DNA from 3 places in the Variovorax restrictus genome. Region 3 is predicted to be linked to each of the others. Evidence: riboswitches for the same ligand, from Rfam matches in the RefSeq annotation. Region 3 holds a riboswitch; each other region holds the start of a gene.
What was found. Region 3 has a riboswitch for glycine ahead of gcvT (glycine cleavage system aminomethyltransferase GcvT). Riboswitches for the same ligand answer to the same signal wherever they lie in the genome.
Positions count from the first base shown of each region.

Region 1: another riboswitch for glycine. It lies ahead of ACSFA0_RS18730 (D-amino acid dehydrogenase); the one in region 3 lies ahead of gcvT (glycine cleavage system aminomethyltransferase GcvT).
Region 2: another riboswitch for glycine. It lies ahead of ACSFA0_RS21830 (FAD-dependent oxidoreductase); the one in region 3 lies ahead of gcvT (glycine cleavage system aminomethyltransferase GcvT).

Region 1 is NZ_JBPJZH010000002.1:866,615-870,575, reverse strand. Features, by position in the region: gene ACSFA0_RS18730 (D-amino acid dehydrogenase) at 28-1,326, opposite strand; glycine riboswitch at 1,376-1,480, opposite strand; gene ACSFA0_RS18725 (hypothetical protein) at 1,619-2,503, opposite strand; gene ACSFA0_RS18720 (SDR family oxidoreductase) at 2,547-3,449, opposite strand; gene ACSFA0_RS18715 (glutathione S-transferase family protein) at 3,446-3,961, opposite strand, start outside.
Region 2 is NZ_JBPJZH010000004.1:173,191-177,151, forward strand. Features, by position in the region: gene ACSFA0_RS21820 (hypothetical protein) at 1-70, opposite strand, end outside; gene ACSFA0_RS21825 (helix-turn-helix domain-containing protein) at 199-966, shown strand; glycine riboswitch at 1,126-1,232, shown strand; gene ACSFA0_RS21830 (FAD-dependent oxidoreductase) at 1,313-2,539, shown strand; gene ACSFA0_RS21835 (FIST signal transduction protein) at 2,536-3,798, opposite strand; gene ACSFA0_RS21840 (PhaM family polyhydroxyalkanoate granule multifunctional regulatory protein) at 3,839-3,961, opposite strand, start outside.
Region 3 is NZ_JBPJZH010000001.1:2,334,470-2,338,430, reverse strand. Features, by position in the region: gene ACSFA0_RS11020 (TRAP transporter small permease) at 88-582, shown strand; gene ACSFA0_RS11015 (TRAP transporter large permease) at 579-1,856, shown strand; gene ACSFA0_RS11010 (hypothetical protein) at 1,938-2,477, shown strand; glycine riboswitch at 2,499-2,586, shown strand; glycine riboswitch at 2,599-2,720, shown strand; gene gcvT (glycine cleavage system aminomethyltransferase GcvT) at 2,771-3,952, shown strand.

The sequences.
Region 1 (3,961 bases), on a different contig from region 3:
CCGCCGGTCTCTGGCCGTCATGCCGGCCTAAGCCGTGGCGCTCTTCGTGACGCTCGGTCGGGTCCGCTCCGGCATGCCTGCGAACGCGAAGTCGACCTCCGGCGCGAGCCCGCTCACGATCTGCGCGATGCTCTTGCCGGAACCGCAGGAATGCGTCCACCCCAGCGTGCCGTGGCCCGTGTTCAGGAACAGGTTCGGCAGCTTCGAGCGGCCGATGATCGGCACGTTCGACGGCGTCGCCGGGCGCAGACCGGTCCAGAACTGCGCCTGCTCGAGGTCGCCCGCGCCAGGGAAGAGCTCTTCGGTGCGGCGCACGATCGCTTCGCAACGCACGCGGTTAAGGTCGCGGTCGTAGCCGTTGAGTTCGGCCGTGCCGGCGATGCGCAGCCGGTCGCCCAGGCGCGAGAACACGAGCTTGTACTCGTCATCCGTGAGCGACACCTGGTGCGCCATCGACGCGTCCTTCACGGGCAGCGTCACCGAGTAGCCCTTGGCGGGATAGATCGGCAGGCGGATGCCCAGCGGCGCCGCGTAGAGCGGGCTCAGGCTGCCCATCGCGAGCACGTAGGCATCGCCACGCACACGCTGGAAGCGGCCATCGGCATCGGTGGCCTCGACGTGGTCGATCTGGCCGCCGGCCTCCCGCAGCGCCGTCACGGTGTGGCTCATCAGGAACTGCACGCCGTCGGCGCGGCAGCGTGCGACCAGCTCGCGCGCGAAGCTGTTCGCGTCGCCCGACTCGTCTTCGGCGGTGTAGGTGGCGCCGGCGAGCTGCGGCCGGATGTGCCGCAAGGCCGGCTCGATGCGCACCGCCTCGTCCGCCGAGATCACGCGCCGGTCGCAGCCCAGAGCGCGCATCTGCGCGGCCGGCCCCTCGGCGCCGTCGAACTCCTTCTGGCTCGTGTAGAAATGCAGGATGCCCTGCGTGCGCTGGTCGTATTCGATGCCGATGTCGCGCCGCAGCGCCTGCAGCGTGTCGCGGCTGTAGGTGCCCAGGCGCACGATCTGCTCGATGTTGTGCTGGGTGCGCGCGGGCGTGCATTCGCGCAGGAACTGCAGGCCCCAGAGCCACTGGCGCATGTCGGCGCGGATGCGGAAGAGCAGCGGTGCATCTTCCTTGCCCAGCCACTTGAGCACCTTCAGCGGCGCGCTCGGATTGGCCCACGGTTCGGCATGGCTGACCGAGATCTGCCCGCCGTTGGCGAAGCTGGTCTCGGCGGCTGGCGAGGCCTGCCGGTCGATCACGGTCACGTCGTGACCGAGTTGACGAAGGAAATACGCAGAGGTGACGCCGAGCAGGCCGGCGCCGAGGACAACCACTTTCATGGGGAACTCCAGAGGAACGATGGCACGCATGACGCGTGTCATGCGTGGTGCCGCTCCCCCTGTCCTTGGTACCTGAGAGATTCAGCCGCGGCTTTCGGCCGGGCCTTGCTCCTTCGGTGCGTCACGGTCGTGACGGCTCTCCAGACGGCGATGGTGGTGTGCAGTACGGGACCTGAGCGTTCATGGGAGATTGCGCCTTCGGTGGCCGGGACGGGGCCCGGCACTCTCCTGCAGATGGCGGATTCTACCGGCGCAGGCCCGATCGGGCGAGCCTTGCTTCAGCCGCCGCTCTTCAACCGCCGCCTTTGAGCCGCTTGTACTCGCTCTGCTTCATCGCGAGGTAATCGGCGCGCTCGACTTCGTGCAACTGCCGCGCATAGCGCTCGGTGCCGTCGAACCAGGCCGCCAGCCGGCGATCGAGCTGCTCCGGCTTCGGCGCGTCGAGAAAGGCGTCGATGGCCAAGTAGTAGCGCATGGTGTTGCGCTCGACCACGCCGCGCACGCCGCCGATCTGCTCGGGGGTGCCCTGCGCGTCGCGGCCGGTCACGGTGAAGCCGACCTTGCCGCTGCCGAGCGTGCCGAGGTAGGCCTTCATGGCGAGCCGAGCGGCCGTGCCATAGGCGTAGGAATACGAGAGGTGCACGAAGCTCTTGCCCGACGCGATCGGCGCAGCCTCGAACACGATGCGGTAGTCGCGCGTGGACAACGGCCCCTCGTCGGCCGACAGCTGTACCGCCACGTAGTCGGCGCCGCTGGCGATCGGCTTCCACGCGAATTGCACGCGCTGCGCCTGGTCCAGCGGCTGATCGAACTTGCGACCGACCGCCACGTCCAGCACGGCCCCGCCGCCCTCGCCCTTCACCACGCAATGCTTGGTGTTGAGGTGCAGCATCAGCACCTCGCACCAGTTCCCCGGCTTGCCGAGCGCACCGATGTCGGCGAAGGGATGGTCGACCACCGCGTAGATGTCGCCGCTCAGCCGATCGGGCTTCTCGGCCGAATCGAGCACCAGCGGACGCTGGAACGGGTTGTCGGCCAGCCGCGACGCGAGGGCCGTGTACTTCGCCTTCAGCGCGTTGCCGTCCTGCGCAGCGGCAGGCCCGGCCAGCGCCCATGCCATGAGCGGCGTGAGCAGCAGAAGAGGAAGACGGCGGAAGATGGCGTGAAAGGACAGCATGGTGTGGCCAAGTTAGCACGCCGGCACCACCGGTGCCTGTAGTTCAGGACCGCAGTTGCGCGCGCAGCTGCTGGCCGATGTCGGGGCGTTCGAGGAAAGGATCGGCCGGGTTGGTGATCGACACGATGCTGTCCATCCGGCTCTTCACGTTGCCCAGTGCCTTCGGATGGCTGAAAACGTAGAACTGGTTCGCGGCGATCGCGTCGAATACCTTGCCCGCCACGTCGGCCGCGCTCACCTTGCCGCTGTTCACCGCCTTGGCCGTCATGGCCTGGCCGATCAGCTGGCTCTTGGTGAGTTCGGCGGCCGGCAACGTGCCCGGGCGGTTGCGTTCGCTGCTGTGGATGCCGGTCGCGACGAAGTACGGGCACAGCAGGCTGGCGCCGATCTGGTCGGTCACCAGTGCCAGGTCCTGGTACAGCGTCTCCGTCAAGCTGACCACCGCATGCTTGCTGACGTTGTAGACGCCCATGTTCGGCGGCGTCAGCAGGCCGGCCATGCTGGCCGTGTTGACGATGTGTCCGCGGTAGCTCGGGTCCTTTGCGGCAGCGGCCAGCATCATCGGCGTGAACAGGCGCACGCCGTGCACCACGCCCCACACGTTGACGCCCAGCACCCATTCCCAGTCGGCCACGGTGTTCTCCCACACCAGACCACCGGCGCCGACGCCTGCGTTGTTGAAGACGAAGTGCGGGGCGCCGAAGCGCTGCTGCACCGCTTCGGCCAGCGCCTCCATCTCGTCGGCCTTCGACACGTCGACGCGGCGCGCCAGCACCTGTGCGCCGGCGGCTTCCATCTCGGCCCGGGCGCGGTCGAGCGCGTCCTGCTGCACATCAACCAGCACCAGGTTCATGCCGCGCGCCGCGCCGATGCGCGCGCATTCGAGGCCGAAGCCGGAGCCCGCCCCGGTGAGTACCGCCGTCTTGCCTTGAAAGTCTTGAATCATGTCGTTGTCTCTGCTGTTTTGAGGATGTAGCCGATGCGCGGGAAGTGCACGTGCAGCGTGCCGGCACGTGCGTCGGTGCGGCGCAGCGTGTAGTGGGTGCGGGTGGCGGCCACCAGTTCGCCTTCGGTCGTCTCGGGGCCGAAGCTCTCGGCGCCGATGGTGACGCGGCTGCCCAGCGGAATGCCGTGCTCGTCCTGGAAGGTGCTGTCGGTCAACAACGTGTGCGGCACCGATGCGGCGGCGTGCGCGATGGCGGTCTCGGCGTCGGTGGCTTCCATCGTGCCGTGGCCGATGGCGGCCATGCGGTCCATCCAGTCGAGCACCGCGGGCGCGAGCTGCAATACGCCGCTCATCGACGGCGTGCGCTTGCGGGTGAACCACAACGGGTGGTAGCAGGCGAAGTCAGCGATGGTCGGCACCTCGCCCATCAGATAAGGACCGTCGTCGAGCATGTCCGACAGGCGGCGCAGGTACGACTTGTAGGCGCCGGTGGCATCGGCCGGACGCAGGCG
Region 2 (3,961 bases), on a different contig from region 3:
CAAGCGGCGCGACTTGCGGCGCCAGGCGTTGGAACAGCGGCGAGGTCGGGAAGCGCTTGGATCGGTTCATGGTGGACTCCGGTGGTGCGGTGGGAGCGGAATCTAGTTGCCACCGGCACAAATTGGCATCGAAAATCGATACGGTCTGCCAATCCAAGCCGACCGGTATCGAAAATCAGTACCAAGGACCTGTTTTCCATGAGCACCACCGTCGACCTCGTCCAGGCCGTGAAGAACGAACTCAAGAGCGCCCGCATGACCTACGCCGACCTGGCGCGCGCGCTGGGCATGGCCGAATCGAGCGTCAAGCGCATGCTGGCCAAGGGCGACATGCCCCTCAGCCGGGTCGACGCGATCTGCCGGGCGCTCAAGATCGACTTCGCCGAGCTGGCCCGTCGCGTGGCCGACGCCCAGCCGCTGCTGCGCGAGCTGACGCAGGAGCAGGAGAAGGCGGTGGTGCGCGACAAGAAGCTGCTGCTGGTGGCCATCAACGTGCTGAGCCAATGGACGCTGGAGCAGATCGTGGCGGCCTACCGCATCACCGAAGCCGAATGCATCGCCTGCCTGGTGCAGCTCGACCGCATCGGCATCATCGAGCTGCGCCCGCTCAACCGCTACCGGCTCAAGCTGGCCAAGACTTTCCGCTGGCGGCCGCACGGGCCGGTGATGGACTTCTTCCGGGAGAACGTGGTGCTCGACTACTACCGTGGCGGCTTCGACGGCCCGGCCGAGGGTCTGCTGCTGGTGCACGGCTCGATCAGCCGGGCGCTGGCGCCGTCCTTCCTCGAACGGCTGCAGCGGGTGGCGCAGGATTTCGCGCAGCAGCACCAGACCGACCAGAAGCTCTCGCCCAACGACCGCGAGGGCTACACCCTGCTGCTGGGCATGCGCAACTGGGAATTCGAGGCCTTCACCCGACTGCGCCGCAGCGACGCCAAACCGAGCAAGACCAGCCGAGAGCCCTGACAGCGACCCGCCTAGGCCGAATGGCCAGTCGCGCCAAATTGTCAACAAGGGTAAACTCTAGGTCTGCAGGAGAGCGGGTGTCCCCCACCCCACCGTAAGCGCAAACTCCCATGAACGCCGAGGTGAACCGCATGCCGGTTCGATGACTGCCGTCTATTGATCTAGCCGTCTGGAGAGCCATCGCCCCGCGCGATGCACCGAAGGAGCAACCCCGCCGCACGCCGCTGCGGGCGAATCTCTCAGGTACCAAGGACAGAGGGAGCGGCAACCCGAACCCGGATGCGACCCGCCACCACCTGGCTTGTCATGCATCCGCCGTTTGTGCCATCCCACAAGGATCTGGACCATGCGCGTGATCGTTTTGGGCGGCGGCCTGCTCGGCGTCGCTTCGGCTTACTACCTCCAGCAACTCGGCCACGAGGTGACGGTAATCGACCGTCATGGCACACCCGCCGCCAAGGCCCGCGGGCTGGTCGCAAAAGCGGCTCCCGCCCAGCCCGCCGCCGCCCGTGGCGCTGGCTTTTCGTGGCGCGCGGCCTTCGATCGGATGCGCCACCGCATGCACGGCTGGGCCGGCTACCTGACCGGTGCCGCCCATCGCCCGACCGAACGCATGGAACACCTGGTGCGACTGGGCGCCTACAGCCGCGAGAGCGTGCGTGCGCTGGGTCGCGAGACCGGTGTGACGCAGACCCCCCGCGGGCCGGGCTGGATGCGCATCTACACCGACGCCGAGGCCTTCGCGCAGTTCGAGCGCAACGTGCCGCGCCTGCATGCGCTGGGCTGCGTGATGCACCTGCTCTCGGCCGAAGAGGCCGTGCGCCTCGAGCCGGCCCTTGCATCGCTGCGCGGCCGACTCGCCGGCGCCGCCTTCACGCGCGAGGGCACCTCGTCCGACGCCGCCGGTTTCGCCGACAGCACCATCTTCCTGTGCCGTGCCGCCGGCGTGCGCTTTCTCATGAACCACACGGTGACGAAGCTGCATGCGCAAGAGGGCCGGGTCGACCACGTCGAGCTGCGCAATGCCGACGGCGAACGCAGCACCTTGCGCGCCGACGCCTACGTGATGGCCCTGGGCTGCGGCAGCGCGGCCGTGGCGCAGGACCTGGGCATGCCGCTGCGACTGCGGCTGATGCACGAGCATTCGGTGGTGCTGCCGCTCAAGGATGCAGAACGCGCGCCGACGGCACTGCTCCATGACTGGGACAGCCGGCTGCGGATGCAGCGCATCGCGACGCCGGAGGGCGAGCGCCTGCGGGTGTGGACGACGGTCAGCGCCGACAGTGCCGCCGCCGCGCTGCCCGACGACCTTCGGCTGGCCCGCCTGCTCGCGGATGTCGAGCGGCTGCTGCCCGGCGTGGTCGACGCCCGCGGCGCCGTGCTCAGCACACGGCCCTACGCGCGCGGCGCCAGCGGCCTGCCGCTGATCGGCCGCACCCGCATGCGCAACCTCTTCCTGAACGTCGCCCCGGGCGCCGCCGGATGGATCCACGCCTGCGGTGCCGGCAAGTCGATCGCACGCATCGTCAGCGGGCTGTCGCCCGAGGTCGAGTTCGCCTTTGAGAAAGGCTAGGCGACGAAGACGGTCAGCACGCCGGTGTAGCCGTAGACGCGGTGGCGGGCGATTTCCCCGGCCGCGAAGAAGCCGACGAGCGGCACGTCGCCCAGCGCATGCCGCACGATCTGCATCTCGGCGCCTGGCGCACCGAAGTGCGGCCCGCCGCGGCCCGAACAGCTGACATAGACCGCACCGGCCACGCGACGCGCCGGATGCGGCGCCGCCTCGGCTTCGCCCGCGGCCACCGCGCGTGCGGTCGCCAGTGTCTGCTCCTCGGGCTCGAGCTCTTCGCGGATCTCCGCGCAGATGCGCATCAGGTCGGCACGTGCGGCCTGCGCGTTGCGCCGGCAGAAGCTCATGCGCATGCCGGCTTCGACCTCATCGGCGATCGCGATGCCGCGGCGCGTCGGGTCGAGCCCAATGATGTGGCGCACCAGCACGTCGTCCCCCAGGTCGCCGGTCCGGCGGATGCCGTCGCGGCCCGCGTCGACCAGGCCCACCAGCGTGGCACGTACCGCCTCGATCGCCGCCTGCGGCTGGTCGAGTGACACGTTCAGGTCGGCCAGCAGCACATCGAGCGCTGGCTCGCCGTCGAGCGTGAGCAGCAGGTTGCCGTCGGCCTCGGTGATCTCGCGTTCGCGCGACACCGGCTGGCAACCCTGCGTGACGCGCGACACCAGCCGCACGCCTTCGCCGAACAGCACGCCCGTCAGGCCGCCCGAGAAGACGCCGCCCGCTGCGCCGTGGCCGCGGATGTTGCCGTTGCCGCCGATCGCGAACTGCAGCGACTCGTCGCGCCCGGACGAAAGGCCGCCGAAGAGGTAGCCGGTGTCGGTACGCCCTGCCATCTCGCCCACCAGTTCGGCGAGCTCGTGCGTGCGCGGGTCCGCATGGACCAGCGCCGTGTACGCCTCGAAACCGGTCATCTCGGAATTGCCCAGCGGCGCCACGCCGGAGAACACGCGGTACTGGTCGCTCGGCAACGCACAGAGCATCAGGCTCATGCCGGGCTCGTCGAAATACTCGGCGTTGTTGGCCGCCACGCCGACGGCGACGGTGCCCGACCAGTCGGTCACTTCCGGCAGTTCGGCGCTCAGGTGGTCGAGGATCTCCTGCGCGTCGTCGGCGTAGTGGTCGGTGATGTAGAGCAGGCCCAGCGTCGGTGCGGAGGCGTAGTCGGCCAGTGCCATCTGGGCGCGCACCTGCGCCAGAACGAGGCCGGCCGCCATGATCCATTGCGGATGGGTGGCGTGGCCGGTGGGAAAGAGTTTCATGCGCGGAGTCCGGAAGGTTCGGGGTGGGCGCAAGACGGCGTCATCGGCTGCGTGTGCGCGATGCGGTCGGCGTCTTGCGCGCGGTGGTCGTCTTTGCTGTCTTCGTCGATGTCTTCTTGGCGGCGGCCTTCTTCGGCGCCGTCCGCTTCACCGCGGCCGCGCG
Region 3 (3,961 bases):
GCTCGGGCCGCCGTCCCGCGCGGGATGGCACCGGGGCCCGCCGCAGCTGTCGGCGGGCTTTTTGTTTTTTGAGAATGGCGTAGAGAGATGAAAGACAAATTCCTTGGCCTGGAGCGCTGGACGACCGGCGCATCGATGGTGCTTGCCTGCGTGATGCTGGTGATCGCCTCGTCGCTCGGCGTGTTCCAGATCGTCACGCGTTTCGTGCTCGAGCAACCCGCGGAGTGGAGCGAGATCCTGATTCGGGTCAGCCTGATCTGGATGGTGTTCCTCGGCATCCCCATGGCCTTTCGCCAGGGCGCCATGGTGAGCGTCGATGTGCTCTACCGCTGGAGCTCGCCGCGCTTTCGCCGCGTGCTCGACGCCGTCGTGAGCATCGCGGCGCTGGCCCTGATGCTCATCATCCTCTGGTACGGATGGGACTACGCGATGCGTGGCCGCGTGCAGTCGATGGCGGGCCTGGAGAGCCTGTCGATGGTCTGGGCGTACCTGGCGCTGCCGGTCGGCGCCGTCTTTTCCCTGTTCGGCATCGCCGGCAATTACCTCGACCCCAAACGGCTCGAACTGGAGACCGCGCAATGACGCCCATGATGGTCGGCACGATGGTGCTGTGCTTCGCACTGTCGGTCTCGGTCGCCGTCTCGATCGGGCTCGCGTCGATCGTGGGCATGCAGGTCAACGGCGCCAACATGCTGATCTCCGCCAAGGAGATCTTCAACTCGATCAACAAGTTTCCGCTGGCGGCGATTCCCTTCTTCATCCTGGCCGGCAACCTGATGGAAACCGGCGGCATCTCACGCCGGCTGGTGGAATTCGCCAAGAGCATCGTGGGTGGCGTGCAGGGCGGCCTGCCGATGACCTGCGTGCTCACCTGCATGATTTTCGCGGCGGTGTCGGGCTCGTCGGTGGCCACCACCTTCGCCATCGGCGCGATCCTGATCCCGGCGCTCATCAAGCACGGCTACCCGACCTCGTACGCCGCCGCGCTGCAGGCCACGAGCGCCGAGCTGGGCGTCATCATCCCGCCGTCGATCCCGATGATCCTGTACGGCGTGAGCGCCGAGGTGTCGATCGGCGAACTGTTCATCGCCGGCTTCGGCCCGGGCATCCTGATCAGTCTGGCGCTGATGCTCTTCGTGTGGGTCTACTGCAAGATCAAGGGCTGGGGCAAGAACGACGGCGAGGGCCGCATGCCCTTCGGCCGCGCGCTGTGGCAGGCCGGCTGGGCATTGCTGATGCCGGTCATCATCCTGGGCGGCATCTACGGCGGCGTCTTCACGCCGACCGAGGCCTCGGCCGTGGCCGTGTTCTACGCCCTCGTCGTCGGCATGGTGATCTACCGCGAGATCAAGGTGACAGACCTGTTCATGATCCTGCGCAAGTCGGTGCTGTCGTCGGCCGTGATCATGTTCATCATCGCCAACGCGGGCCTGTTCGCCTTCCTGATCACGCGCGCGGGCGTGCCCGACGCCATCGGCCACTGGCTGCAGGAGGTGCTCAAGTCGCCGGTGATGTTCCTGCTGGGCGTGAACGCGGCGCTATTCGTCATCGGCATGTTCATCGAGACCAGCGCGGCCATCATCGTGCTCGCGCCCATCCTCGCGCCGGTGGCGATGCACTTCGGCGTCGATCCGGTGCACTTCGGGCTGATCATGGTGGTCAACCTCGCGCTCGGCATGATCACGCCGCCTTTCGGCGTGAACCTGTTCGCGGCCTGCACCGTGGCGCGAATATCGCTCGACCGCATCGTGAAGGACCTGATCCCCTTCGTGCTGGTCGTGCTCGGCTGCTTGATGCTGATCACCTACTTCCCGGCGATCTCGCTGACACTGCGCGACCTGGTTTACGCGAAATAGCGCACGGGCGTGGCGGCGGCCTTCATGCCGCTGTCATGCCCTGCCCCGATGCTGGCGAGCCCATCTTCCGCCCGGCATCTCATGTTCTTCAGCAAGACCGACAAGGCCCGTGACGAATTGCGCCCTGGCCGCCGCACGCTGACCCAGCGCGAGCGCGCCGTGCTGCTGATGGCCGACGGCCAGCGCTCGGTGACCGACTTCGTGCCGCTCTTCACGGACCGCGACGAGGCGGTGCGCGTGGCGCGGCATCTGCTGCACGAGGGCTATCTGCATGCGCCGGACGAACGCATCGACGCGCCAGCCGTCGTCGTGCCGAATGTGCCCGAGCCATCGCCACCCGCCGTACCAGTCGCCGTGTCGGCCGACCCCTTCGACGGCAAGCCCTCCCTGGCGACCACGCGCATGTTCCTGTTCGACCTGTGCGAGCGAATGTTCGCGCGGCGTGATCCGGCGATGGCCGTCGTGCTGCGCGACACGCTGCGCGAGGCACGCGACCGCGTCACGATGCTGGCCGTGGCCGACATGATGCTCGCGGAGATACGGCAGGCCGCGGGCGACGAGCGTGCCGACGCCATCCAGGACCGCATCGCCAAGTTGTTGCCAGCCGAAACGGTGCACTGAGCCCGCGTCGATCCACTACACTCGCCCGGGTCAGGAGAGCGCCCGCACGGGCCACCGAAGGCGCAGGAACCCATCCGAACGCTCAGGTACCAAGGACTGACGAGGCGCCCGTTCACCCGGGCGTTTCCTTGCTGGAGAGAGGTCGGTCGTCCATCGCGACATGCCGGCCCACCGAAGGAGCAAACCCTAAGCCTGTGACCAGGCGGGGCGAATCTCTCAGGTAGAGCGGACAGCAGGGGTGGCCCATGACTTGCGTCGTGGATTCCGTCTGCCCCTTGTTTTGGAGAGCGCCCATGGCTGCTTCCGACGATTCGCTTCCGCTCCAGAAGACCCCGCTGCACGCCCTGCACGTCGAACTCGGCGCCCGCATGGTGCCCTTCGCCGGCTACTCGATGCCGGTGCAATACCCCGCCGGCCTGATGGCCGAGCACAAGCACACCCGCACCGCCGCCGGCCTGTTCGACATCTCGCACATGGGCCAGCTTCGCCTGGTCGGGCCCGATGCTGCCGCGGCCTTCGAGACGCTGATGCCGGTCGACGTGGTCGACCTGGCACCCGGCAAGCAGCGCTACGGCCTGCTGCTCAATGACGCAGGGGGCATCCTCGATGACCTGATGTTCTTCAACGAAGGCCACGGCTCGCTCTTCGTCATCGTCAACGGCGCCTGCAAGGCCGCCGACCTCGCCCACATCAAGCAGAGGATCGGTGCGCGCTGCGACGTGCAGCCGATGCCCGACCATGCGCTGCTCGCGCTTCAGGGCCCGCAGGCCGCCGCCACGCTGGCGCGGCTGTCGCCCGGCGTCGAGCGCTTCGTCTTCATGACGGGTGGCGCGGTGCAGATCGGCGACAAGGACGTGAAGATCCCGGCCTTCGTCACCCGCAGCGGCTACACCGGCGAAGACGGCTTCGAGATCTCGGTGAAGGCGAACGACGCCGAGGCACTAGCCCGCCTTCTACTGGCGCAGCCCGAGGTGCAGCCGATCGGCCTGGGCGCACGCAACTCGCTGCGGCTGGAAGCGGGTCTGTGCCTGTACGGCCACGACATCGACGAGACGACCACGCCGGTCGAGGCCTCGCTCAACTGGGCGATCCAGAAGGTGCGTCGCACCGGTGGTGCGCGCGCGGGCGGGTTCCCCGGCGCGGACAAGGTGCTGTTCCAGCTGGCGGCCGCGGCCTCGGGCGCGGCGGGCATCGCCGACCACGAGACGCTCAAGCGCCGCCGCGTCGGCCTGGTCGCGCTGGAACGCATCCCGGTACGCGACGGCACGCCGCTCGAGTCTTTCGAGGGCGCCGCCATCGGCCAGGTGACCAGCGGCCTGCTCGGGCCGACGGCCGACCGGCCGATCGCGATGGGCTACGTGGCAACCGCCTATGCGGAGCCGGGCACCCGCCTGCAGGCCATCGTGCGCGGCAAGCCGGTGCCGATGGAAGTGACCACCCTGCCCTTCGTGCCGACCCGATACTACCGAGGCTGATTTCTTTTT